2 linked regions of the Zobellia alginiliquefaciens genome follow. The protein of the gene in region 1 interacts with the protein of each later gene in a pairwise test. Links are inferred from orthologs where the notes say so. Each region holds a gene or a part of one and is shown on either strand. Other genes may lie near its edges. The genes, in order: def and P0077_RS09100.

Evidence for each region.
Region 2: the proteins of def (region 1) and P0077_RS09100 interact in binary tests that used the Escherichia coli proteins (3 or more experiments, as listed by UniProt). The link is inferred for Zobellia alginiliquefaciens from one-to-one orthologs.

The regions. Positions count from the first base shown.
Region 1 is NZ_CP119758.1:598,583-616,433, reverse strand. What follows is about bases 9,231-12,097. They hold def (peptide deformylase), read left to right. Parts: upstream 9,231-10,302; coding sequence 10,303-10,893; downstream 10,894-12,097. Other genes in these bases: P0077_RS02535 (BLUF domain-containing protein), read left to right, coding at 11,616-12,059; P0077_RS02540 (DUF5606 family protein), read left to right, coding at 10,954-11,373; ruvX (Holliday junction resolvase RuvX), read left to right, coding at 9,892-10,302; P0077_RS02555 (2,3,4,5-tetrahydropyridine-2,6-dicarboxylate N-succinyltransferase), read right to left, coding at 9,231-9,691. Outside these bases: P0077_RS02600 (PorP/SprF family type IX secretion system membrane protein), read right to left, coding at 1-298; P0077_RS02595 (CCA tRNA nucleotidyltransferase), read right to left, coding at 563-1,978; P0077_RS02590 (L-threonylcarbamoyladenylate synthase), read right to left, coding at 2,039-2,599; P0077_RS02585 (glycosyltransferase), read right to left, coding at 2,613-3,710; P0077_RS02580 (glycosyltransferase family 2 protein), read right to left, coding at 3,707-4,480; P0077_RS02575 (glycosyltransferase), read right to left, coding at 4,473-5,552; P0077_RS02570 (glycosyltransferase family 4 protein), read right to left, coding at 5,553-6,665; P0077_RS02565 (glycosyltransferase family 4 protein), read right to left, coding at 6,696-7,781; P0077_RS02560 (glycosyltransferase family 2 protein), read right to left, coding at 7,818-8,657; more of P0077_RS02555, read right to left, coding at 8,876-9,230; P0077_RS02530 (PAS domain-containing sensor histidine kinase), read left to right, coding at 12,344-13,432; P0077_RS02525 (response regulator), read left to right, coding at 13,460-13,846; P0077_RS02520 (beta-N-acetylhexosaminidase), read right to left, coding at 13,897-15,513; P0077_RS02515 (GDSL-type esterase/lipase family protein), read right to left, coding at 15,545-16,183; P0077_RS02510 (alpha/beta hydrolase), read right to left, coding at 16,184-17,065; P0077_RS02505 (MIP/aquaporin family protein), read right to left, coding at 17,117-17,842. UniProt on the Escherichia coli protein: Removes the formyl group from the N-terminal Met of newly synthesized proteins. Requires at least a dipeptide for an efficient rate of reaction. N-terminal L-methionine is a prerequisite for activity but the enzyme has broad specificity at other positions.
Region 2 is NZ_CP119758.1:2,148,294-2,158,357, forward strand. The notes cover bases 1,978-4,944. They hold P0077_RS09100 (aspartate-semialdehyde dehydrogenase), read left to right. Parts: upstream 1,978-2,949; coding sequence 2,950-3,939; downstream 3,940-4,944. Other genes in these bases: alr (alanine racemase), read left to right, coding at 1,978-2,242; mscL (large conductance mechanosensitive channel protein MscL), read left to right, coding at 2,338-2,742; P0077_RS09105 (prolyl oligopeptidase family serine peptidase), read left to right, coding at 4,038-4,944. Outside these bases: P0077_RS09080 (DUF8457 domain-containing protein), read right to left, coding at 1-325; P0077_RS09085 (thymidine kinase), read left to right, coding at 493-1,146; more of alr, read left to right, coding at 1,130-1,977; more of P0077_RS09105, read left to right, coding at 4,945-6,167; P0077_RS09110 (ABC transporter ATP-binding protein), read left to right, coding at 6,239-7,219; alternative ribosome rescue aminoacyl-tRNA hydrolase ArfB, read left to right, coding at 7,223-7,627; P0077_RS09120 (TonB-dependent receptor), read right to left, coding at 7,693-10,064.

The sequences.
Region 1 (17,851 bases):
AGTAGGTTTCTTGACTTGTGCCGTTTCCGATATCATCATTAACAATAGACAGCCCAATGCCCACTCTGTCCGATACCGGTGTATGAAAATTAAGGGTTTGGGTTTTAGGGGCACCTTCTACACCAACCCATTGTGAGCGATGTAATCCTGCTATACTAAAAACACCACGAGAGCCTGCATATGCCGGGTTTATGGCCATTGGGTTGTACATGTATTGTGTGTACTGAGCATCTTGCTGAGCTCTAAGATCACAGATAGATGTAACGGTTAGGAGTACAATCAGGAGGAATTTTTTCATGACTTTTTTATTGGATAAAAAGGGGACAGTCTTGTATCTACCATTGTAAAGGTATCTATTTTTCTTAATTACAACTATTGTTATTGTTGGCCTCCTAAATATATCGGTGCAATAAAACTACTGGTTTTCCATGTATAAAATACTTTAAACCTAAGACTGTGTTGCGATAGGGTTTCAACACTAAAACGTTAGAATTTAAGGTGTATTGTAAACGTTATTTCTAGTCTTTTCTTTTTAGCTATGGAGTGAATTCTCAATTAGTTTTCAAGATGGGGTAAGGCCAATTGCCTTGCCCTTTGCGAGCATAAATTCTTTTGCAGCTTCGTATTCATTAGGAATCTCACCTTCAAGAATAGCCTCTTTAATCGCTTCTTTAATAATTCCGATTTCTTTTGAAGGTTTCAAGTTAAAAGTTTCCATAATCTCTTCTCCGCTTACAGGAGGTTGAAACTTACGTATGTTATCTCGTTCTTCTACTTCTATAATTTTTTGGCGAACAACCTTAAAATTGTTCTTATACCTTCTTTGCTTTTTTGGGTTCTTGGTAGTAATATCCGCTTCGCAAAGCGTCATGAGGTCCTCTACATTTTCGCCGGCATCAAAAACCAAACGTCTTATTGCTGAATCCGTTGCATAATCTTCCGATAGAACAATGGGTCTGGAGCTCATAAGTACCATTTTTTGAACAAACTTCATCTTGTCGTTCAATGGCATTCGCAATCGCTTAAAAAGCTTATATACCATTTTTGAACCTACGAATTCGTGCCCGTGAAATGTCCATCCTATTTTTTTATGAAATTTCTTGGTGGGTGCCTTACCAATATCATGTAACAGGGCGGCCCAGCGTAACCAAAGGTTATCCGTAGTTTCTGAAATATTATCTACCACTTCTAAGGTGTGCCAGAAATTGTCTTTGTGCCGTTGCCCTTCAATTTCTTCTATGCCTTGTAATGCAACCAATTCAGGAAGAATATAGGAAAGAAGAGCTGTTTTGTGAAGTAGGGAAAAGCCAATGGAAGGTCTATTGCTTGCTAAAATTTTGTTCAGCTCGTCTACAATACGTTCTTTGGAAATTATTGTAATACGTTCTTTGTGCTCCGTAATTGCTTGTAAAGAGTTTTCTTCGATTTTAAAATTCAATTGAGTAGCAAAACGGATGGCGCGCATCATGCGCAATGGGTCATCAGAATACGTAATACCTGGCTCTAGTGGCGTACGGATAATTTTTTTCTCTAAATCGGCAACCCCATCAAAAGGGTCTAAAAGTTCACCGTAGTTTTTTTGATTCAAAGATATTGCCAACGCGTTAATGGTGAAATCACGTCGGTTCTGGTCATCGGCCAACGTACCGTCTTCAACAACAGGCTTCCGGCTATCTCTATGATAGCTCTCTTTACGGGCCCCTACAAATTCCAACTCAATATCTTCATGCCGTAACATAGCCGTTCCAAAGTTTTTGAAAATACTAACGTTCGGTTTTCCTTTAAGTAAAGAAGCTACTTTTTTTGCCAATTCTATACCGCTACCAATAGCTACGATATCTATGTCCTTGTGCGCACCTCTATGTAGGAGGTAATCTCTAACAAACCCACCAATCACATAACAATCCATCCCAAGTTCATCCGCAGCTTGTGAAACGATTTTAAAAATAGGGTTAGAAAGAGCTTGTATATGGTTCAAAGGTTCAATTTTTAAATACTAGTGCTTGCCAAAGAAGCATTAAATATATTGCGTTATAAATTACTTCCGAATAATCTTAACGGTACCATCATTTCCTAGTTTTATAATAGCTGAGGGTACTGCCGATTTTTGTTCGGGCTGCAAATTTACCACATAGTCCACACCTTTTAAAATTACAGGGTCTATTTCGCCAAAACTTTTGGGAGTAGGGCGCCCAGAAATGTTAGAAGATGTAGAAACAATGGGTTTTTTGAACTTATTTATGAGATATCTGCAGAACTTGTCCGAAGCTATTCTCACAGCCAAGGTATTGTCTGCAGCCACTAAATTCTTGGCAACCCCTTTAGGTTTGTCGTAAATTATGGTTGTGGGTTTGGTAGAAAGGTCTATAATGTCATAAGCAACTTCAGGAACTGCTTCCACAGTGCGCTCTAGCATAGCATCATTAGCCACCAAGCAAATAAGTGCCTTTGTATCTTCTCGTTGTTTTAAATCGTACACTTTCTTAACAGCCGCTTCGTTTGTTGCATCACAGCCAATACCCCATACGGTGTCCGTAGGGTAGAGGATGAGACCACCGTTTAGAAGGACTTCTATGCATTTATTGATTTCTTTTTGCATGGTTTAAGTGGTATTAGTTTTTACTCGGAAAAAGTAGTGACTGGGTATTTGCCATCATATGATTAAAAGAAAAGGTATCAGTTATCCTTTGCTTTAAAAGTTCTGGTTCAAATATTATTTTCCTTTCCAATATGGCCTGTATACCATTGGACATGGCTATTACATCGTCAATTTCTGTTAATATGCCGTAAGTGCCATTATCGAGTAATTCTTCACTGCCAGGAACTTTGGAGGATACTATAGGTTTACCATAGCTTAGAGATTCTAATAATACGTTAGCCATACCTTCTTCACGAGAGCAAAGTAAAAAGACATCTATATTTTGAAAGAACTGACCCATATTACTAACATGGCCTAGAAAATGAATACGTTCTGAAAGTTCAGGGTAGTTAGAAAGAATTTGGTCCATATCCAGTTCAAACCCACCTGTGCCCGCATGAATAATATGTGTGTTTTTAGGAAGTTTCTCAAGAATTTTAGGGAGGAGGTCAAATCCTTTTCTATAATTCAGCCAGCCTGCAACGCCTATAATAAAGCGATTTTCAGGTAGGTTTAATTTTTCTATGGCCCCCCAATTTGCAACTGTCTGAAGTTTAGGTAACTCTATGCCGTTATAAATTCTAATTAAATTGTCTTGATTGAAATAGGAACTATTCTGTAATAAATCTGTTTTTAGGGAATCGCTATTCACTAAAACCTTTGCTTTAAAAGTTTTGAATACAAGACTGTACTTAAGGCCGGTTCTAATTTTTCTAATATTACCAAGGTATAGAATTATATTAGGTACTTTTTTTATGTGAGCCGCTAATGACACTAGCCACCAATCGCGCTTTAAAGCTGCAAAAACCGTTAGTGGTTTAACTTTTTGTATTATCTTGATGTAATTGCGGACGACGAAAAGGTTTAAATCACCACCACGTTTTGTAATTGTACGGATTGTAACATTTTCCATATTCGCAAATCTATCCTCAAATGTGTTTTTCAATAGTACTACGGTGATATTATATCCGTTTTGGCTAAGAAAAATAGTCCTGAGCAATACATTTTTTTCAATACCACCCCAATTTTTCGTAGGGCAGAAAAAGATTATATTTTTTGGGTTGACTTTCATTTTTTTCCTGCCGAGTTCAGACGTTTTAGTTCTTTAAATCTACTGTAGACACCAACAGCATTTAGGTAGGAGATAACAATACCTTTTTTACCGTCCAAGAACCCCAACCTAAGAATATAGTGGTTGAAAAATTTCCATGCGGGTCTTAATACAGAATGATACCATCTAGCTGTTTTACCTGCTTCAAAGGCCTCTCTGGCCTTCATTTTTCCGTACTTAACCATCTTGGATTTGTATTCATCATAATTGTTGAATGAATAATGTATTAGTCGGTTTTTTAATGTTTTAGAATTACCGTTTACCTCTAAAGTTTCATGTACTATTCGATCAGAAACAAACTGCACTTTATCTTTTTGAAATAAGCGATAATTTTTGTCTGTTTGCCATCCACTAAAACGGAGTACTTTATCCTGATACATGAAAATTCGCAGAAAATAATAGGCAGCTGCACAGTCGGTTTTATTTTCTATTTCTTCTATAATTTCTTTTTCAAGTTTAGGAGTTACCCTTTCGTCCGCATCCATAAAAAGCACCCAATTATACGCCGCTTGGTCTAAGGCAAACTGCTTTTGGTCTGTGTAATTCTTAAAGGGCCGCTGTATAAGTTGAACATTGGAATGATTTTTAATGATTTCAACAGTACGGTCTGTGCTGAAGGAATCGACAACAATGATTTCATCACAAAATGATAGGTTCTGTAAAACAGCTTCTATGTGTTTTTCCTCGTTTAAGGTAATTAGTAAGCCCGAAATCTTTTCCGTCCTATTCATATTTCAAGTATGCTTCTATTTCCTTTAATTTTTTCGACTTTTCAAACTGATCAATTACAAATTTCCTGCCAGCAGTACCCATTGAAGTAATTAATGATCTATTATTATATAGTTTTTCAATAGCTTTAACAAAGCTTTCTATATCGTTAGGAGGAGTTAATAGACCGGTTTTTTCGTGTAAAACTACCTCCGGGTTACTACTAGTATTAAAAGCAACGGATGGCCTTTCCGATAGCGCAGCTTCTGCAAGAACGTAGCCAAAACCTTCCCAATGAGAAGAAAGTAAAAATACATCACCATGTGAAATGAATTCATAGGGCTTATCTACAAAACCACAAAGTTCTACATGGTTTGATAAACCTTCATTTTCTATCCTAGATTGTAGTAAACTTTTTAGACGTCCGTCACCACCAATTATCATTTTAAATACCACTCCTTTTTGCATTAGCCTTTTTGCAACATCTAGTAAAAATCCTTGGTTTTTTTGAAACTCCAAACGGCCTAGGTTAACTAGGGTAATTAGTCCGTTTTGGGCATGGGACCTTTCCGTATCTAGTTGCTCGGGAATAGCTACACCGTTATAGATAACCGTGATTTTTTCTTTTGGAAAAAGCTTGGGATTGTTCTCTAAAATGGTGTTTTTGGTAGCTACAGAATTTGCAAGTATTTCTGTAAGTACGTTTTTGAAAAGATACCGATTGGAAAAAGTGTTTTTGATAGGTATGGCACTACCTCGCCTATAAATAATTCTTTTAATATTCAGTTCTTTTGCAATTGGTCCAGCAATTTTCACATCGCTCGATAAATTCATGACTATGGTATCTACCGCTGGGCTCTTGAGGCAATTTTTAACAGCTAACCTTTTAATAGGGTTAATGAAACTAAGGTTTGATAGTTCAATAGTTTTATGGGGAATATCCGTAGTTTTAAGTTTTTGTGAAAGGACACTTTTAGGATGTGCAACCACAAAAACGGGAACCCCTTTTTCATGAAGATATTGGCTTACTTCAAAATGCCATTTTTCTCCTCCGCCCCAAGATTTGACCGTATTAAAAAAACAAATACAACCCATTTACGCTAGCTTTTTATAGAGAGCAACTAGATTGGCACCCACGTTCTCATCATTAAACCTTTGTACATAAGAAAAGCCTTTGTCTGTCATTTCTTTTCTCAGCTCTGGATTATCGTATAATTTTTTAATTTTTTCTTGAATTTCCGTAGTATTATCTGGGTCAATATAAAGAGCATCAGGTCCGGCCGCTTCTGGGAAACAGCCTCCTTTTGTAACAATAACAGGAATTTTGCTAAAAAGAGCCTCAATTAACGGTATTCCAAATCCCTCGCAATAAGATGGGTAGCAAAGCAGAGTGGCGGCTTGATAGAGTATAGCTAAATCTTGTACCCCAATTTTCTTTACAAATGTTACCTGATCTTGCATTTGGTGTTCAGTAATATATCTGCGAACCTTTTTTGCATAGGATTTTTCGCCTCCCACCAAAGCCAAATGATAGGTAGTGTCTTTAATAGCTTTGATTATTGCCAGTACATTTTTACGTTCTTGTATAGTGCCTACGTTTAAAATAAATTGTTTAGGTAGATTATGTTCTGCTCTAACCTTCTCTTTTTCTTCTTGGGAATAAGTAGTTTTAAACGCACTGTGACAACCTTGGTAGACTACCGTAATCTTATGAGGTGAAACCTTTAAAAATTTAATGATATCTCTTTTGGTCTGTTCACTTATAGCCACAATATGGTTTGCGGCATGTACAGCGTAGTAAAACTTTAGTTTATATATTATCCGATCCCAAAATTTATAATATTGAGGGTGGCTTATGAAAATAAGATCATGTATGGTGACTATTTTTGAAGTGCCCCGTTTTTTGAACTGAATGGGTATTTCTCCTGATAGTCCGTGATACCAATCCAATCTCAAATCGTTTATCTGGTTCCATTGCCCGAACAAGCGCCATAGCGAAGGGAAGTTTTTCCAGAACCAACCCGATGGATAAACTATTGTTGATTTTTCTAAGGCAACTTTCCTATCTATGCTAGGGGTTTTGGTATTGAAAAGATAAAACTCTTCAAGTTCAGGGTAGGAATTTAAAATACGTAGAATATCCCGCCCATAGTTTCCTAGACCAGTTCTGTTGTGAAAAATTCTTTTGGCATCATAACCTATTCTCATTCGTCGGTGTTCTTCTATATAGAGATAAAATTACATATATTTTTCATAAACCATTTTCGTCTTCTGCGCTGTTCTTTCCCAGGTAAAGGTAGTTGCAAATTGTTTAGCTTGTTTTATTTGGTCTTCGGTTATTGTTGATAGGCGTTCTATACCTGCCGCAATGTCTTCGGGTTTAAATGGGTTTACTAAAACGGCATGATTCTTTGAGGTTTCGGGAGCAGCTCCTGTGTTACTAGTCAAGACGGGCAATTCAGCTAACATTGCTTCTAATATAGGAATACCAAAGCCTTCATAGAATGTGGGAAACAAAAAAGCAGCTGCATTTTTATAAAGTGCTGCTAGCTTCTCAGAACTTAGATAACCAGTTATCACAATTTTGTTTTCTAAACTGTTCTCTTTAATAAAATTGAACACAGGGGAATAATGTTTTGATTCAATTTTCCCAGTGATTATTAGTTTTTTATTCTGACTCTCTTTTGATAAAGTATAACCTTTAATAAGGTTAAGTGTATTTTTTCTTAAGGAGACCCCCCCTAGGGATATGAAATATGTTTTTGGGGCAACATTAAATTCCTTTAGTAAATCATTATTTGTTTTGTTGTTTTGTTGAGCTTTTAGTGAGGGAGCTAACGGAATTGCATGTATTCTGTCTTCAGGATAATTAAAAAATGAAAGAAAATCTTGCTTTGTAGCTTCGCTCACTGTAATGATTACATCGGCCTTTTTACTAAAATCTTTGAAAAGTGCCATTCTCTTTTTTTCAAAGTATGGTGTAGTTAACTCATATGATTTAAATTGGGGTAAGTGCACTGCTAAATCATGTACAGTGGCAACTTTTAAGGACGAACTAAAATTTAGAAATGGAGAGTGTAGACTATGTGCCACATCAAACTTTGTAGTGGTTAAGGCAAAATTGTTAAGATGCCAAAGGTGTTTGTTGTTTAAGAGATTTTTCTGGAAGTCAGATTTTTTTTTGAACTTTCTCTTCAACCTAAATGCTAAATAGGGGTCAATAGCATCTATATCTTTTAATGAATTGTATAAATTATGAATGTAAAAAGGAATACCAGTGTAGTTCTTAAAAAAGAGAGAAGAACTTTCCAATGCAATTTTCATTACCCGTTGTTTGCGAACAAAAATAGTACATAGGTATTAGCTAGCTGCCATCTCTACGTTGTTAAGTTTATATTTTTCGTTGGTGGTAACAGTATTTTTTGCCTTAGTGGCTGTAAGCGCTTGTAATTTTGAAAGTTCATCATATCTTACATATACGCTCAATGCATTTAAATAGCAGACAGTAAAACCTTTATGTAAATCTATAAAACCTAGTCTTATAAAGTAATTGTAAGCAAATTTCCATGTAGGTTTCCCTATCAATTTAAATAGGTTGCAAGAACGTTTTTTAGAGTGTAGTTCTTTTGCTTTCAGTTTGCCGTAATGCACCATTTTGGCTTTGTAGTCTGAATACCCTTTGTAGCAATAATGGACTAATTTTTCTTTGAGTACACCTGTTTTTCCATTAATTTGTAAAGTTTCATGCACTAATTTGTGTTGAGCAAATCGACATTTGCTTTTCTTAAAAAGTCTAACGTTTTTATCGGTTTGCCAACCGCTATAATTCAGCTTACTGTCCTTGAACATAAACTTTCTATAAAACCAATACGCATCTAAAGCATTTGGTTTTTGAATGGTTTGGGTTATCTCTGTACGTAAAGAGCGAGGCACCACTTCATCGGCATCAACAAATAAAATCCAGTCATTTGAAGCTTTGTCTAAAGTAAATGATTTTTGATCGGTGAAATTTTTAAAGGGACGCTGAATAACACGCACATTGGGTAATGCTTCTAAATATTCGAATGTGCCGTCTGTACTATAGGAGTCAACCACGATAATCTCATCTGCAAAAGAAACGGAAGCAATACACTTTTTAATATGCTCCATTTCATTGAATGTTATGACTAATGCCGTAAGTTTATTGTCAGAATTATTCAAAATCAATCGAAAATTTAGATTATGTTCGGTTTTAACTCGCTAGATTATAACTTAAAAAGTAGTTATAAATTGTTTTAATAGGTACTTTTCTTACAGGTCTCTAATAAACTAGACTAAAGAATTAGAAAAGGTTGCGTACAAATGACAGTATTTTATAAAAAAAGCCCATAGTCGCTAGTTGTAAACGACTATGGGCAAGATTTTAGATTTAGCTTGGTTTACACTGCTACATCATATTCTCTTAAGGCATCGTTTAACGAGGTCTTTTTATTTGTACTCTCTTTTCTAGTGCCAATAATCAATGCACAAGGCACTTGAAACTCACCGGCAGAAAATTTCTTAGTATAACTCCCTGGTATAACAACTGAACGAGCAGGAACCCTACCTTTAGTTTCAACAGGTTCATCGCCAGTAACATCTATAATTTTTGTAGAAGCGGTAAGAACCACATTTGCGCCTAAAACAGCTTCTTTTTCAACGCGAACACCTTCAACAACAATACATCTTGATCCAATAAATGCATTGTCCTCAATTATTACAGGTGCAGCCTGCAATGGTTCTAATACACCACCAATTCCAACACCTCCGCTTAAGTGAACGTTTTTGCCTATTTGAGCGCAGCTACCCACAGTGGCCCATGTATCCACCATAGTGCCCTCTTCTACATGAGCACCAATGTTTACGTAACTTGGCATTAAAATAGTACCTGCTGAAATATAGGCACCGTGGCGTGCTACTGCATTTGGTACTACACGGATACCCTTGGCTTCATACCCTCTCTTCAACGGAATTTTATCATGATATTCAAAAATACCAGCCTCAAGAGTTTCCATTTTTTGAATGGGAAAATAAAGTACCACCCCTTTTTTAACCCATTCATTAATTTGCCAGCCGTCCGAAGTTGGTTCTGCGCACCTTAATTTACCTTGATCAAGAAGGTTTACTACTTCTCTTATGGCGTCCTGGGTGGCGGCTTCTTTTAAAAGCTCTCTGTTGTCCCACGCATTTTCTATTGTCTTTCTTAATTCGGTCATCTTTTCTTACTAATTAGAATGTTATATTTAAAGAGGCTGTTAAACCGGTTTTTACTTTCTTATCGCAGTATTTTACACAAATGGATTTTGTGTTTCTCAATACACATTTAGGTGCAAATATAGGTGTCAAATATGATTTTGGGTTTCAATTTTACGGTTATAACAATTTATAGGTTATTTTTGCAAAAAATAAATAAGGGTTGGGAAGATTGCTTGCATTGGATTATGGGAAGAAACGAACCGGAATAGCCGTTACGGATGAGCTACAGTTAATAGCATCGGGTTTAACCACCGTTCGTACTTTTGAACTTATAGATTTTTTAAAAGAGTATACACAAAAGGAAAAAGTAGAGACTTTTATAGTGGGGGAACCACGTCAAATGGATAACACTCCCAGTGAGTCAGAAGCTTTAATAGGTCCTTTTTTAAATCGATTAAAAAAAGTTTTTCCGCATATACCGGTAGAGAGACATGATGAACGCTTTACTTCAAAAATGGCTTTCCAGACCATGATAGATAGTGGTCTTAAGAAAAAACAAAGAAGAGATAAAGCACTAGTTGATGAGATTAGCGCAACAATTATTCTTCAAGCCTATTTAAATAAATTTTAGATGATATTACCAATTATCGCTTATGGCGATCCCGTTTTAAGAAAAGTAGGTAAGGACATACCTAAAGATTACCCAAAATTAAAAGAGTTAATAGAAAATATGTGGGAGACCATGTATAATGCCAACGGAGTAGGTTTAGCTGCACCGCAGATAGGACTGCCTATTCGCTTATTTTTGGTAGATACCACACCATTTTCAAAAGACGAGGACCTTTCCGAGGAAGATCAAAAGAAATTGGACGGTTTTAAAAAGGTATTTATCAACGCATATATTGATGAAGAAACGGGTGAGGATTGGCCGTTTAGCGAGGGATGTTTGAGCATACCGGATATTCATGAGGATATAAAAAGAAAGGATACGGTTACCCTTACCTATGTAGATGAGAATTTTGAAAAGCATACTGAAACCTATGATGGTCTGTTAGCAAGGGTAATTCAACATGAATACGATCATATAGAGGGGATTTTATTTACTGATAAGCTTTCTTCGTTAAAAAAACGTATGCTTAAAAGTAGATTGAACAATATCTCCAAAGGAAACATTAGGGCGGATTATCGTATGCGTTTCCCAAACCAGAAAAAAGGACGTTAAAATTTTATCGTAATCCGTTGAAAAGTGCAATATTTGCGCTCCTAAAATGTAAATTTTTATATGAGTTTAGATAAAATCTTATCCATTGGGGGAAAGCCAGGCCTTTACAAATTGGTAACACAGACCAGAACAGGGTTTGTTGCAGAATCGCTTATTGATCAGAAACGTATTACTGTTGGTATGCGCAGTAACGTAAGCATTCTTTCAGAAATTGCAATATATACGCTAGATGAGGAACTACCTTTAAGAGATGTATTTTTAAAAATACAGGTAAAAGAAAAGGGTGGCAAAACCTCCGTACCTCACAAAGCGGAAAAAATAAAGTTAGAAGAATATTTCTTTGAAATTTTACCTAACTATGATGAAGATAGAGTATATGCTAGCGACATCAAAAAAGTAATACAGTGGTATAACATTCTTCATGATAATGATATTACAGATTTTTCTGGAGACAAAGATGGTACTTCAGAGGAAGAATAGAATTAATTTTATTAGAATAAAGTTTTTATCAAAAACCCTCCATTAGGAGGGTTTTTTGTGTCGTATATGCAGCGGGGAGAGATATTTGGGCATTTATATAATTAAAAATTTTGTAAGATAAATCTTAATACAAATGAAGTAATAACTTGTAAATGTCTGAATTACAGGTTTTTCGATATTTATTTCATTATTAAATCGTTATCTTAGCTAGTAAGTAGCCAACCAAATACATACCAAATTACATGTTCTGTTTAGTATATACCTCTGTAGCTAATACTGATATTGGACTGCAGGAAATCCAAAGAATGCTTGAGAAAGCACAAGAATTCAATAGGCAAAATGACATTACCGGATGCCTGCTTTTTTTCAAAGGAAGGTTCATACAATATATTGAAGGAGACGAGACTAAAATTATAAGCCTCTTTGAAAGAATCAAAAAAGATGACAGACATACAGAAGTAAGGCTATTATCTGGAAATAAGATTCATAATAGGGAATTTAAAGACTGGCAGATGGCCTTTGAACATCTTAAATCAGAAAATAGCAACCTACAATACTTGAAATTATTAGTAAGTACTTTTTTTGAAAATCCAGAGAATTCTTTATCTCCCAACCCAACTTCAATTGAGTTTTGGAAAGCAACCAACTTATTGTTAACTACAAAGTATGCTGATAAAAACGCATAAATTTTACATATAGATATGGGTTGGTTTATATGTTATACTAATTACCCTGCACATTCCTGCATTTGAGAATCCCCAGGTTACACTTCATTGGTTACGGATTTATAATTAAACTAGTAAAGACTTCGTTAATTCTATCTATATATATTAGTTTTATTCGGTTTAAGTCCTTCGTCTATAGATAATTACCGTTCATCGTTAGCTTCTGTCCAAAAGACTTCTTTTATCTAAAAATCCTCTTACAATTCTAGAAATTAGCAAAGAGGTATTTAATAAATAATGATTGTATGATGAAAGATGTAGCCGAAATTAACTATGAATTGAAAAGTGCTTTTTTTGAAAATGCCTATTCCCCTTTTCTAATTCTCGATAATCAAATGAATTTTGTAGATGTTAATAATGCCTTGGTTCTTGCATTAGGAGCTAAGAAAGAGGATTTTATTGGTAAAAATTTACTTGAGGTATTTCCTCATTTAAAAGGTACCGCACGTTATGAGTCCTACAGGGCGGTGTTCAAAACGGGAATTTCGGTGGGCTTTGATCAACTTTCATTTAACTTGGATAATGTGCCGCATAAATGGATGGTGAGAGCGTTTAAAATTGGAGATTATTTAGGAATCTCTTCTAGAGATGTTTCAAATTTGAGCAGAACGATAGACGAACTTAAAAACACTCAAGATTCTTTAGAAAAAGTAAACGCCAATCTTAAAAAATCAAATAAAGAGCTTGAGGAATTTTCTTATGTAGCCGCTCATGATCTGAGAGCCCCGTTGACCAATTTAAAAAGCCTATTTGAAATGTTCACTAAGGCGGGTCCTGTCTCAGAAGAGGTCAGGCCTATAGTAGATAGAATGCAAAAAGTGACTAAGGTCATGTGTGATAAGGTAAGGGCGTTGAATCATGTAATAGCTGTAAAATCTACATTTAAGGTAAATCATGAAAACGTTGTGTTCTCAGAAATCTTGGGAAAGGTAAAAACAAGTCTATCGGAAGATATTCTCAAGAGCAAGGCTATAATAATTGAAGATTTTTCAGTAGGTCGTATGATTCAATATTGTCCAATTCACATGGAGAGTATTATTCAAAACCTTGTATCCAACGCACTTAAGTACAAACACCCTGATCGTAATCCCATAATTAAGTTAAAGACCAAGATGGTTGATGGTAAGTTCCATTTAACCATTAAGGATAATGGCTTAGGGTTTGAGCAATCTGTGGCAAAAAAGATTTTCGGACTGTTTAAAAGGATGCACACACATGTTGAAGGTCTTGGTATCGGTCTTTACATCATCCACTCCATAATAACTGAAAATGGAGGAGATATTCATGTAGAAAGTCAAGTCAATAAAGGTACCGAGTTCAATATTCAATTTTAGAAAACTAAACCAACTAAAACTACTGTAATGATAAAGATATTAATAATAGAAGATGATGATGTTACCAACTTTATTTCTAAAGTAAAGTTAGAGAGTTTAGGATTTAATGATATTAGCGTAGTTACCGACGGTCAAATGGGAGTTGATTACTTAAAGGATAACGAGTGTCCAAACCTTATTTTGTTGGATATTAATATGCCTATATTAGATGGTTGGGAATTTTTAGCGATCAAAGAAAAATTAGGTTTGTGTCCTAATGTGCCTATAATTGTAACTACCTCATCAGGTAGACCGGAGGATAGGCTTAAGGCTTGTGATTTTAGTGCTATTGTCGATTATCTAGAAAAACCCATCAATTTTGATACGCTGTATCCTTATCTATTAGATTTAGATAAGGAGAATCTTATATGCTAATATTTTGTATCAGTAATTCTTTCCGGTTAGCCTAGTAGATGATAATTAAATTAATCTTTCTGTATTTCCTTATAAGTATACTTGCTTTTTTTCCAATCAATAAGTGGAGATGGATAGTATTTCACATTCATCCTATCCAAGAAAGGAGCCTGATTGGCCAAACGAACCTTGTAATTTTCCCAATCTCTGTTTTCGGGAATAGACCAACTCAATTCAGAGTAACCAATGGCGCGAGGAAAAGCTAAATATTCCAATTCATCAATATTGCTAATGGTTTCGGACCAAAGTGGAGCTTCTAGGCCCAATATATTTTCTATAGGAATTCCTTCATATTTCTCCGGAGCCCAATTATAGGCTGTATCTGTTGGGATGTAAGCCGCCCAGTGTAGACCGTGCTTAGAAAGCGTGTCATACTCCATATCTAGATAAGCTTTTTTAGCAGGAGACATAATAATCTTCATGTTCTTTTTTAGGGCTAAGTCGGCATTTTCCTTACTAGACCAAAATTGGGAGATTGAAGTAGAATCTAAATCTGCGGTAGCAATTTCGTCCCACCCGATCATTCGTTTACCATACTTCTGAACTATTTTTTCTACTTTCTCAACAAAGTAGATATAGTCCTTTTTGTTTGTCACGTGACTTTCATCTCCACCAATGTGAAAATAGGGGCCTGGGGTAATAGCGGATATTTCTCTAACTACATCATCAATAAAGGCATAGGTCGTATCTTTTCTTGTGTCAAAAGTGCTAAAACCAACCCTCATGCCTGTATATAGTTTTAGTTTTTTACCGTTTCCGTTTAAGAATGGGTATGAAACCGAGGCAGCATTGGTGTGTCCTGGCATGTCAATTTCCGGTACAATTACCATGTGGCGTTCGGCAGCGTAGTTCACAATATCGGTATATTCTTCTTGTGTATAGAAACCACCGGATTTCCCTCCAACTTCTGTGCTGCCGCCAACTTCGGTAAGTTTGGGCCAAGATTTTATTTCTATGCGCCATCCCTGATCGTCGGAGAGGTGTAAATGGAGTACGTTATACTTATAGTAGGCCAGAAGGTCTATATACTTTTTTACATCTTCTACGCTAAAGAAATGCCGTGCCACATCTAACATGCTTCCCCGGTACTCAAAAATTGGATTATCAATGATTTTTCCGGTTGGAATGTTCCATACGTCATATGCAGCAACGGTATCTAGTGGTTTTTCCGGTATAATTTGTCGTATGGTTTGTACACCTCTAAAAGCACCTGCTGCGGTATTTGAATTTAGAATAATGGTATCTTTTGTAATGTAAAGTTGATAAGCTTCTGGCGCATTCAATTCCAAACTATCAGATTGATTAATGTAGATAATCCCTTCTCGGTCAGGAATTTCTTCAATGTTCACCGGAATATCTAATGAGGTTTTAGCATGTATCTTTTCAGATAAAAATTTTCCTACTTCAGGAAAACCATCTGCATTTTCAGAAGTATAAATCGCGGTAAATTTATCCAAAGCAAACCCTGAGTTTGTAGGGATGACCTTCATAGGCATAGGAATCATACTTTCCATAGCCAAATCGGTTGGCGGTAGGTTTAATACACGTTTCTTTTTTTCTGGCTCACAAGAACATAGGGCAACAAAAATGCAACTTATAAACAGGGCTTTGATCAGGTTAGATTTCATCTGCTAACTATTTAGGATTTTTTGGGAATATCTAGTTTACGTAATTTTTCAATGCAGCATACCATATTTCGTATCCTTTTGAATTCATATGTAGACCGTCTGAAACAAAAATATCTTGTTTTACTTTTCGGCCATCTAGCATGGGTTTCCAAACATCAACATATTTCAATCTATTGTCCGTCAGTGTCATTTTTTCCATTTTTCTATTCAGTCTTTTATATTTTCTTCTCAGCTTCCATCGGGAAATACTAGGTTTAGCAGAAATAAAGACTATTTCCGTCTGAGGATTGTTAGCGAAAATTAAATCCCGTATTTGGGTTATGGTGCCAATAATTTCATTAGGTCTTTTTTTATTCTGAATGTCATTATCACCTTCATAGATAAACACTTTTTTAGGCTTGTAGTGTAGAATAAGGTCGTCTGTAAACTGAAGTAAATCTACAGCTTGGGACCCCCCAAAGCCCGAATTGATGACTTGGTGATCAGGAAAGCGTTCTTGCAAATCTTTCCACACCCTGATGCTTGAGCTGCCTGTAAATACAATACTTTCTTTAGAAGCATCATAAAGCGAATCATATTTTTGAGTAATTGCCGCTACTTCTTTCGTAAAAGAACTTTGTGCGTTAGAAATAACTCCGCATAGTAAAAGTAAGACTAGATAAACTCTCATTTATTCAGATTTTAATGTTGAGGTAATTCCCTCCGCCACGGACCAATCATAAAAACGCTGAATCCAATCGTCCGAGGGTAAACCTTGTTCTTTCATTCCAAATCCATGACCGCCTTTTGAGTACATATGTAGTTCAGGAAGTTTACCGGCTTTAGCCCACGAGTTGTAAATTTCAATACTTCCTGGAGCAAGTCCTAAGGGGTCGTCAGTAGCACAAACTACCAGCATTTTAGGAGCGTTTTTTGGGGCTTCTTGAACAGGGTAGGCACTGGTCCAAGCGTACACGGGTACTAAAAAGTTAGGGCGATTATTTTCTGTATAATTATACGCTACACCCATGGTTACTGCACCTCCGGCGGAGAAGCCCATAAAGCCTATTTTATTAGGGTCTAGTTTATATTTTCTCGCATTCTCCCTGACATAACTAACGGCCGATAAGCCGTCTGCAACGGATAAAGGCATAACTGGAGTAACTCTTTCCGCTATACGAGAAGGGTTCGTGCTACCTTCTTCACTAACTTCTTGAACAGCGTCCTCTCCCGTTGGAACAAGGCGGTATTTCAATACAAAGGCGGTTATACCTTTTTCGGCCAGCCATTTAGCAACATCTCTTCCTTCACTATTTATGCTCAGAGCGTACAATGCACCGCCAGGGGCTATGATTACAGAGGTTCCATTTGGTTTTTTAGGTTGAAAAACTTGAAGTGTGGGAGCGGAAACATTGGTTACCACTTCCGTTTTCCAAATCTCGGAGAAGTACTGTTTTTCTGTATGTGTCCATTTTACGGTAGGGCTTTTATCATGGGGCAACTCTATAAATTCTTGAGCTAAACCAATCTGAATTATAGCTAAAAATGAAAGTATAAGGCTAAACTTCTTCATGTTATTAATTTTTTATCTCTTGTAAACCGAATCTAATTTATTATTCCACTCTTAAACAGAAAGAGCAAGGTAAGCCAAAGCGGCTACAAAAGCTCCAAATAACGGAGCTACAATAGGAATCCATGCATATCCCCAATCACTGGTGCCTTTTCCCTTTAATGGTAAAATGGAATGTAATAATCGCGGACCAAAATCACGTGCTGGGTTAATTGCGTACCCAGTTGGGCCTCCAAGACCAAAACCTATACCCATTACCAGTAAGGCTACTGGCAATGCATCTAAGGAACCTAAAGAAATAGCTTCTTCCCCAAAAGAGCCACCGGCAATAAAGAATACACCAAAAACCAAAGTGAATGTTCCGATAGCTTCTGTAACAAAATTCCAAAATGGACTGCGTATGGCCGGTGCTGTGCAAAAGGTGGCCAATATAGCACCTTGGTCTTCTGTAGCGTCGTAATGTTTTTTATAGGAAAGCCAAATCATAAAATTCCCCATCATAGCCCCTAAAACTTGAGCTAGCATATAGCCGGGTACTAATCCCCAACTAAATTTTCCGGCTATAGCCAACGCAAGGGTAACGGCAGGGTTTATGTGCGCATGGCTAACATCTGCACTTACATACACGCCTATAAAAACGGCAATACCCCATGCTAAGGAAATACCCGTCCATCCCGTATCTGGACCTTTGGTTCCTTTTAAAACTAGATTGGCAACAACACCATTGCCAATAAGAATAAGCAAAGCGGTTCCGATAAATTCATAGAGGTAAATAAGCATAGTTGAGTT
Region 2 (10,064 bases), 1.5 Mb from region 1 along the record:
GTTCTTCGTGACTTGGCATTTCGGAAATAAAACCTTTTATCGTATCCATGCCGGGTGTAATTATGTCTTCTTCATGCGGGTTGCTCTCGGGCACAGAAGAATTTTCATTTAAAACGGCATTGGCCATCGCTTCAAATTTACTGGCGATTACGTTTTTGGAAACGTCTATTTCTATATCGTGTAATTTTTCTTCTATGAATTTGAGAACGGCTAATTTTTCATAAAGATTTTTGGCAGCCTCGTACATTTCGCTAATATCCGCATCGCGAGCAGTAATAATATCAGTAGATAATTTTCGTAACTCTTCTTTTAGTTTTTTCTTCATCTGACAATTTTTTCTAATTCTACTGGGTTGGGGTAAAAATGGTATCTCTATCTTTGCTAACTTTAAAATCTGAACTTTGGTGGAATGTTTTAATGAAAATGACGGTTCCACTTTAGTTCTGCAATATTAAGAACGAAAAACCCCATATTTTCGTCTAAAATTACAAAATGTTTCTCGAAAATACTGTTAATCATAAAGAACAATTCGGTTGGATAGAAGTCATCTGCGGTTCTATGTTCTCGGGCAAGACCGAAGAGTTAATCCGTAGATTAAAGCGTGCTCAATTCGCCAAACAAAAGGTAGAAATCTTTAAACCGATGGTAGATGTTCGGTATGACGAGAACATGGTTGTATCCCACGATGCCAATGAAATACGTTCTACGCCTGTGCCTGCTGCCGCCAATATTAGAATTCTAGGCGACACCTGTGATGTTATAGGAATTGATGAAGCACAATTTTTTGATGATGAGATCGTAACGGTTTGTAATGATTTGGCCAACAAAGGGGTACGTGTTGTTGTAGCGGGATTGGATATGGATTTTAAGGGAAATCCGTTTGGGCCAATGCCGGCATTAATGGCCACCGCAGAATATGTAACCAAGGTCCACGCTATATGTACACGCACGGGAAATCTAGCTCACTATAGCCATAGAAAATCCAGTAATGATAATCTGGTTTTATTGGGTGAGACGGAAGAATATGAGCCGTTGAGCCGTGGTGCTTACTATAAGGCAAGATTAAAGGAAAAAGTAAAGCACTTAGATGTAAAGGGTGAGGAAATAACTACTAATGATAAGAAAGCGGATGGCGAAAGCAAGTGAGACCGTTCTAGAAATTGACCTTTTGGCCTTAGAACATAATTACAGGTTTTTAAAATCAAGAATAAAGCAAACCACTAAATTCCTGGGAGTCGTAAAGGCATTTGCCTATGGTAGTGATTCAGTGGCTATTGCTAGAAAGTTAGAGGTTTTAGGTGCAGATTATCTTGCTGTTGCCTATGTTAGTGAAGGGGTGGTGTTGCGACAAGCAGGAATTAAGTTGCCAATTTTAGTGTTGCATCCGCTACCTGTGAGTTTTGATAATTTAGTGACCTATGATCTGGAGCCTAATATCTATTCGATTAAAATATTGAAAGATTTTCTGCAAGTCGCTCAAGAAAGGGGACTCAACCAATATCCTATACATCTAAAATTCAATACCGGGCTCAATAGATTAGGTTTTACAGAGAATGAGGTTGAGACTTTGGCGGAAATGCTTAAGGGACAAAATCAAGTTAAGGTCGTTTCTCTTTTTTCACATTTGGCAGCATCTGAGGATTTGAACGAGCGCGAGTTTACGGAAAACCAAATTGCAAGGTTCGAAGGTATTGTGAATGCACTTGTAAAACATCTGAAGCATAAGCCTATGCTGCATTTATTGAATACGTCAGGTATTATAAACTATGCGGCCCAATCTCAATATGATATGGTACGTAGTGGTATAGGGCTTTATGGTTTTGGTAATGAAGCTGCTATAGACGCTCAGCTTAAACCGGTAGCAACTTTAAAGACGGTTATTTCTCAGATTCATACCATTATAAAGGGGCAGAGCATAGGGTACAACATGGCCTATAGGGCACAAGAAGATATTGTAACAGCTACCTTGCCTGTTGGGCATGCAGATGGTATTGGTAGACAGTATGGTAATGGTAAAGCCTATGTGACAATTAACGGGCAAAAGGCACCAATTATTGGGAATGTGTGTATGGATATGATTATGGTGAACATTACAGGAATAGATTGTAAAGAAGGTGATGAGGTTATTGTTTTTGGGAAAAGTCCTACTGCCGAAGCGTTTGCGAGTGGAGCCAAAACTATATCATATGAAATACTAACAGGTATATCGCAACGGGTAACACGCCTTGTGGTTGATAATTAAAACGTGACTCTAAATCTTAGAAGTAAGCCTTTTTTTGTTAATTTGCAATGCATTAAGTTGCGCTATAAATTAATTAACCATTAAAAACACTAATCATGTTAAAAGATTTTAGAAATTTTATTATGACCGGCAATGTCATTGAATTTGCTGTTGCAGTCATAATGGCCGGAGCCGTAGGCCTTGTAGTAAACGGATTTGTAAATGACATCGTTATGCCAGTTGTTGGTGAATTTACGGGTGGAGTGGATTTTGCCAATTTGAAGCACATACTTACTCCAGCCTCAGGTGTAGAAGGAGAACCAGGTTACGTAGCTGAAAATGCTATCCGTTACGGTGCATGGATCAATACAATTGTAAACTTATTGATCGTTGGTTTCGTTATGTTCCTTATTGTGAAGGCTTATGCTAAAGCAAAAGGCCCAGAGCCAGAACCAGCTCCAACAGGTCCATCTCAAGAAGATTTATTAGGTGAAATTAGAGATTTGCTTAAAAAGCAATAAATAATATAGGTACTCTAAAAGGAGTGCCACCGCTGCACTGCAGTTTAATCTTAAAGCCGTCATTGAAGTTCGCTACTTCTTTGACGGTTCTTTTTTTATTGAAATGTTATATTTAAAACAATTTGTTAAATAATGATTATACGAATTTAAAATGCTTGTCCAGTCAATAGGGTTGCACTACATTTGTGCTTCTAAAATTAATTAAAGATGAAAGTAGCCGTTGTAGGTGCCACCGGTATGGTTGGCGAGGTGATGCTTAAGGTGTTGAGTGAACGTAACTTCCCCGTTACAGAGTTGCTGTTGGTAGCTTCTGAGCGTTCGGTAGGTAAAAAACTCTCATACAAAGACAAAGAATATACAATTATTGGTTTGGCCGATGCTGTTGCAGCAAAGCCAGAGATTGCCATATTTTCTGCTGGAGGAGATACTTCATTGGAATGGGCGCCTAAATTTGCAGAGGCTGGTACTACAGTTATAGATAACTCTTCTGCATGGCGGATGGACCCGACCAAGAAATTGGTGGTTCCTGAAATCAATGCAGGTGAATTAACTAAAGAAGACAAGATTATAGCCAATCCTAATTGTTCTACAATTCAATTGGTAATGGCTTTAGCTCCATTGCATGAAAAGTACAAGATGAAGCGGGTGGTTATTTCAACATACCAATCGGTATCAGGAACTGGGGTTAAGGCGGTGCGCCAGTTAGAAAATGAAATAGCGGGTATAGAAGGTGAAATGGCCTATCCTTATCCTATTGGTAGAAATGCATTACCACATTGTGATGTTTTCTTGGAGAACGGGTATACGAAAGAAGAGATGAAATTGGCTCGTGAGCCACAAAAGATTTTAGATGACCGTAGCTTTTCTATCAGTGCTACCGCTGTACGTATTCCAACGGCAGGAGGACATTCAGAATCAGTAAATGTGGAGTTTCACAATGATTTTGATTTGAACGATGTTCGAGGTTTGTTGAATGAAACTTCAGGTGTTACCGTACAGGATAACCCGGATACGAATACCTACCCAATGCCAATTTATGCGCATGATAAAGATGAAGTTTTCGTAGGACGTATTCGTAGGGACGAGTCGCAACGTAATACGCTAAATATGTGGATTGTTGCGGATAACTTGCGCAAAGGTGCTGCTACAAATGCGGTGCAAATTGCTGAGTATCTAGTAGAAAACCACTTGGTATAAAAGTTAAGACCTTTCTAAATTTTTAGTTAAAACCTATGCTGGGCACTGCCGGCATAGGTTTTTTTATGGTACTTTTGGCGAATTTCAATCGCTACATCATGAAGAAATACCTTGTATTGTTTTCATTGGCTTCGGCTACTTTGGCTGGTCAGGCATTACCTAAAACAGAGACTATTATTGTGAAATATCCTAAGACACATAAATCAGAAACCGTTGACACTTATTTTGGAACTCCCGTAGCGGACCCGTACCGCTGGTTAGAAGATGATATGAGTGATGAAACGGGTGCTTGGGTAAAGGCTCAGAATGAGGTTACTTTTAAGTACTTGGAAAAAATTCCGTTCCGTGAGGCGTTAAAGCAGCGTTTGGAAAAACTGTGGAATTACGAAAAGTTAGGTTCTCCTTTTAAAGAAGGAGACTATACTTATTTCTATAAAAACGATGGTTTGCAGAACCAGTATGTCATATACAGAAAAAAAGGGGAAGGTAAAGAAGAAACGTTTTTGGATCCTAATACGTTTTCAGAAGATGGTACTACCTCCCTTGCGGGATTAAGTTTTACAAAAGATGGCTCACTTGCTGCATATTTAATATCCGAAGGCGGTAGTGATTGGCGTAAGGCCATTGTAATCAAGGCCGATACCAAACAAATTGTTGAAGACACGCTTACCGATATAAAATTCAGCGGCATTTCCTGGAAAGGAAATGAAGGTTTCTATTACTCTAGTTATGACAAACCGGAGGGTAGTGAGCTTTCTGCAAAGACCGATCAGCACAAGGTTTATTACCACAAATTAGGTACTTCTCAAAAAGAAGACCAATTGGTATATGGGGGAACTGAAACAGAAAAACATAGGTATATAGGGGCTTCTGTTTCCGAAGACCAACGTTACCTTCAGATTTCTGCGGCAGTTTCCACTTCAGGGAATAAACTTTTTATAAAGGACCTTTCAAACGAAAACAGTCCATTGGTGCCCATAGTGGAGGATACGGATTCTGACAATTACATTATAGAGAATATAGGTTCTAAACTTTATATTGTAACCAATAGAAATGCTCCCAATAAGAAAATTGTAACGGTAGATGCCGAAAACCCGAGCGAAGAAAATTGGGTGGATTTTATTCCTGAGACAGAAAATGTATTGACTGTTGGTACCGGTGGTGGTTATTTCTTTGCGGAATATATGGTGGATGCCATTAGTAAAGTGCTCCAATACGATTATGAAGGAAATTTAATCCGTGAAGTAAAGCTTCCAGGTGTGGGTACTGCTTCCGGTTTTGGTGGTAAGAAAGAAAATAAGGAGTTTTATTTTTCCTTTACCAATTATACCATTCCAGGTTCATCTTATAAATACAATGTTGAGACAGGCGAATATACATCGTATTGGACGCCAAACATCGATTTTAATTCTGATGAATACGAATCTAACCAGGTGTTTTATACCTCTAAGGATGGTACAAAGGTGCCTATGATCATTACACATAAAAAGGGATTGAAACTAAACGGTAAAAACCCGACTATTTTATATGGTTATGGAGGGTTCAATATCAGCTTAACTCCTGCTTTTAGTATAGCAAATGCTGTATGGTTAGAGCAAGGAGGTATCTATGCCGTGCCTAATTTAAGGGGTGGCGGTGAGTATGGTAAAAAATGGCATGATGCGGGCACAAAAATGCAAAAGCAGAATGTTTTTGATGACTTTATCGCCGCAGGGGAATATTTGATTGAAAACAACTATACTTCATCTGAATATCTTGCTATTCGAGGAGGAAGTAACGGTGGATTATTAGTGGGGGCTACAATGACGCAAAGACCAGATCTAATGAAGGTAGCATTGCCTGCAGTTGGCGTTTTGGATATGTTACGTTACCATACATTTACCGCGGGTGCAGGATGGGCATATGATTACGGTACGTCCGAAGATAGTAAAGAAATGTTTGAATACTTAAAAGGATATTCACCCGTTCATACTATTAAGAAGGGAGTGGAGTACCCTGCTACTTTGGTTACTACCGGAGATCATGATGATCGCGTGGTGCCTGCGCATAGTTTTAAGTTCGCAGCTGATCTGCAGGCCAAACAAACCGGAAATAACCCTACCTTGATTAGAATCGAGACAAATGCGGGTCATGGAGCAGGTACGCCCGTAAGTAAGACCATTGAACAGTATGCTGATATTTTTGCGTTTACACTGTATAATATGGGTTTTGAAGCTCTTTCTAATTAAATAGGAATTGAAGAACACAAGTGTAATACCGATTGGACTTTTTGGTCCTCTGGTTTTTTGAATATGAATATATGTTACAAGTAGATCATGTTTCTTTTGGCTATGAAGATGGTACTCCCGTTTTGGAAAATATCAACTTAAAAGTCGCTAAAGGGGAACATGTGTCCATTATAGGTGAAAGTGGATGCGGTAAAAGCACACTTCTTAAAATTATATACGGACTCTTACATATTGAGGTGGGTGAGGTATATTGGAACGAAACTCAAGTTTTGGGGCCACAGCATAATCTTGTGCCGGGTGAACCGTACATGAAATACCTTTCTCAAGATTTTGATTTGATGCCTTTTACTACGGTAGAAGAGAACATCAGTCAATTTTTATCGGTTTTTGAACCTGAGGAGATGGAAGAACGTACCTACGAGCTTCTTGAAATGATAGAAATGACCAAGTTTGCCAAAACTAAGGTGAAATTGCTTAGTCGTGGCCAACAGCAGCGCGTGGCATTGGCAAGGGTCTTGGCTCAGGAACCTAAAGTGCTCTTATTGGACGAGCCTTTTAGCAATATTGATAATTTTAGAAAGAATAGTTTACGGCGTAACCTTTTCGGTTATTTAAAACGCCAAAAAATTACCGTACTTACGGCTACGCATGACCATATGGATATGCTTCCGTTTGCGGATAGGGTGGTTGTACTTAAAAATCGGTTTATTATTGCTAAGGACAGCCCTAAAAACCTGTATGAGCATCCTAAGGATCTATATGTGGCATCTCTCTTCGGCGAAGCCAATAAAATTCCCATAAATATTGTAAAATCATACGCAGATACCAAAAGACGTATTATAGTATATGCACACGAATTTAAGGTTTCCGGGAAATCTGGTCTGGAGTGCGTGGTCAAGGGAGCGTACTATATGGGAAGCCATTTTATGATCGTAGGTGTTTATGAAGGTGAGGATATTTATTTTCATCACGATAAACCTTTGGAGGTCGGAAAAGTGATTTTTCTAAATATAGCGCTGGAGACCATTAACCAGCGTATGTCAGATTCCTAAAACATGAATAAGGACCAATTACTTCAAGAACTGAATTTTAAAGCTGTGAGGAGTAGTGGGGCGGGCGGTCAGCATGTTAATAAAGTATCGACTAAAATAGAACTTAGTTTTTCCGTTGAAAACTCTTCCGGACTTACCGAGGTTGAGAAATCACGCATTCAGAGAAAAATAGGAAAGAGACTTACCAAAGAGGGTATCTTACAGATGCAATGCGATGAAAGTAGGAGTCAGCACAAAAATAAGGAACTAGCCATATCCAGGTTTTTTAATCTTATTGAAGAAGCTCTTAAAGTTCGTAAAAAGCGTAGAAAAACAAAACCTTCTAGATCTTCTATAGAAAAACGGCTAAAGCACAAAAAGAACAACGCCCAGAAAAAGGCAAATAGAGGAAAGCCCCGAATAGACTAGCTGTCATTGGGGCTTTCTCTTTTAGGCTCTCGCCTACTACTCAACTAAACATCAACTATGAAAAACTAAAATTCTTGTTTCCCGAATTCACTATCGATGAATTTAGATTTGTTTTTGTTCTGATTGAAATTGTACGACAGGTTAAGTAACACCATATCTACCTCATAAATGTAATTTGTTGTGGTGTAAAATTCCCCTTCACGATATGTGGTAATTCGTTGTTCGTTGGTATCCAATAATCCTAAATCTATATTCTGCCATTGCAAGGTTGCCGTCAAACGATTGTCTAGAAATGACTTTTTAAAGGTTAGATTAGGCGAATAGAAACGAGAATCTTCTCCTTGTGCCGTAATTCTTTCCGATAGATAGTTGAAAGTCAATTGCAACGAAGCGGTCTCCGAAAAATCGTAGGTACTGTTCGCATTAATAGAGTAGACAAAAGAGCTGCTATCTACATCCCTACCATCATATTCCCCATCAATAGCATAATTGTAAAGATTGGCGCCAATGAAATTGGACCAGTTATTAGTGGGTTTTAATTGCGTTCCTATTTCCACACCTATGGATTTTGCCTTACCTACATTGGAGTAGATACGATTTAGAATAGTATCGTTATAGACGGTATTTACCCTATTTACCAAGTTTTTGGTATCGCGGTAATAAGCGGTGGCAAAAAGGGAATTACCATTGCCAAAGTTTTTACTAAGCCCTACTTCTAACAAGTCTATGAATTCTGGTTTAAGGGTTGGGTCACCTTGCTCTAAAGTTTCGGAGTGCTCACGTTCAGGAAAAGGATTCATTTTAAAAGTAGCCGTTCTTTCTACCCTTTTACTATAAGCCGCTTTTAATTTTGTATTGTTTTCAAAGGTATATTGTACGGATGCGGATGGAAACGGTTTTACGTAATCGTAAGAGTATGTAGTATCGATTAGACCTTGCTTGTCTCTCAGGTCAAGTTCACGGTCCATTGCTTCAATACGAACCCCAGCGGCGTACTCCCATTTGTCTTTGGCACCGGTTAGTTGTGCATAGCCGGAATGAATACTTCTTTTCAGATCAACTTCACTCGAAAATTCAGGAACAAGTTCAAAAGCGCCACCAGTAGTATCATCTTTTCGCTCGTAAACAAAATCACCCGTATGGTCTAAGTTTCGGAATTGGTAACCTGTTTCAAGCTGACCTATAGCAAAAGGCTTCCAAGCATAATCTAATGATAAGCGAACACCATTTAAAGGATTGTCGTTTGTGTTATATTCCTGCTGGTAGATAATACTCCTATCAGGTTCACCTAAATTATCACTCTCGGTAGGGCCACCTAATAGCGTGTATTCATATAAGAATGAGGTAGATAGTTTTGATGTGTTCTCAAAAATATGGGAATAGTCAAAGCTTCCAAGGATGAAATCACTTTTTCTAGTTCTTAAATTGTGGTTATAGTACTGAAAAGTATAATCTCGGTCTCCGCCATCGGCAGGGGTAATACTATGGTTGTCATAATATACAATATCCGCTAAACGGTCTTTTTCTCTTTTCCCCCCGTAAAAACCTAATGAATAGGCATTTTTCTCGTCCGGAGCATAATCTACCGTAAAGCGACCACTATAATTTGTTTCATCAAAACTACGCTCTCCGGTTGACGGAAATTGGGTGCGGGTATCGTCAATAATAGTATAAACATCACCTTCTCGCCTTCCACCAAGGTCGTTACGTTGGTAGCTGGCACCCATAGAAATATTCCAATCTCCTTGGCGAATGTTATAGGTAGCATCTGCGCCGTAGCGTTGGTGAGCCTCATCATTACCGTACGTTTCAAAAGAAGGCAATCCTCCTTTGATATTTACTTGTGCAAACGTGCCATCTGCAGCACCTTTTTTAGTGATGATATTCATTATGCCCGCTTTCCCTTCAGGGTCATATTTTGCAGAGGGAGCGGTAATAACTTCAACACGTTCTATGGCATTGGCAGGAAGCTGGTTCAATAGATTGGAAGCATTCCCCTGCACCGGATTTCCATTAAGCAAAACAACGAAACCTGTACTTCCACGAACACTTATTTCTCCTTGACCATCAACACTGACCGAGGGTATATTTTTAACAATATCCGTGGCACTCCCGCCAAGGCTATTCTGAAATTTTTTAGTGTCAAAAACTTGGCGATCAATTTTATTGATAACCGTAGCACGTTCTCCTTTAATTACAACCTCTTCAAGTTGGGTGCCACCAATAGAAAGGGCTATTGTGCCCAGATCTACTGCTTTTCTGTTTTGTACTGTAATGTCCCTAACGGTTTTGGTTTCAAAACCGATAAAAGATGCTTCTAGGTAGTAGGTCCCGTTTTTAACGTCTTCAATGGTGAAGAATCCGTTTAGGTCTGTAATGACTCCGGTAACCAATTCACCGTTTTCTTGATTAAAGATGGCGGCAGTTGCATATTCCA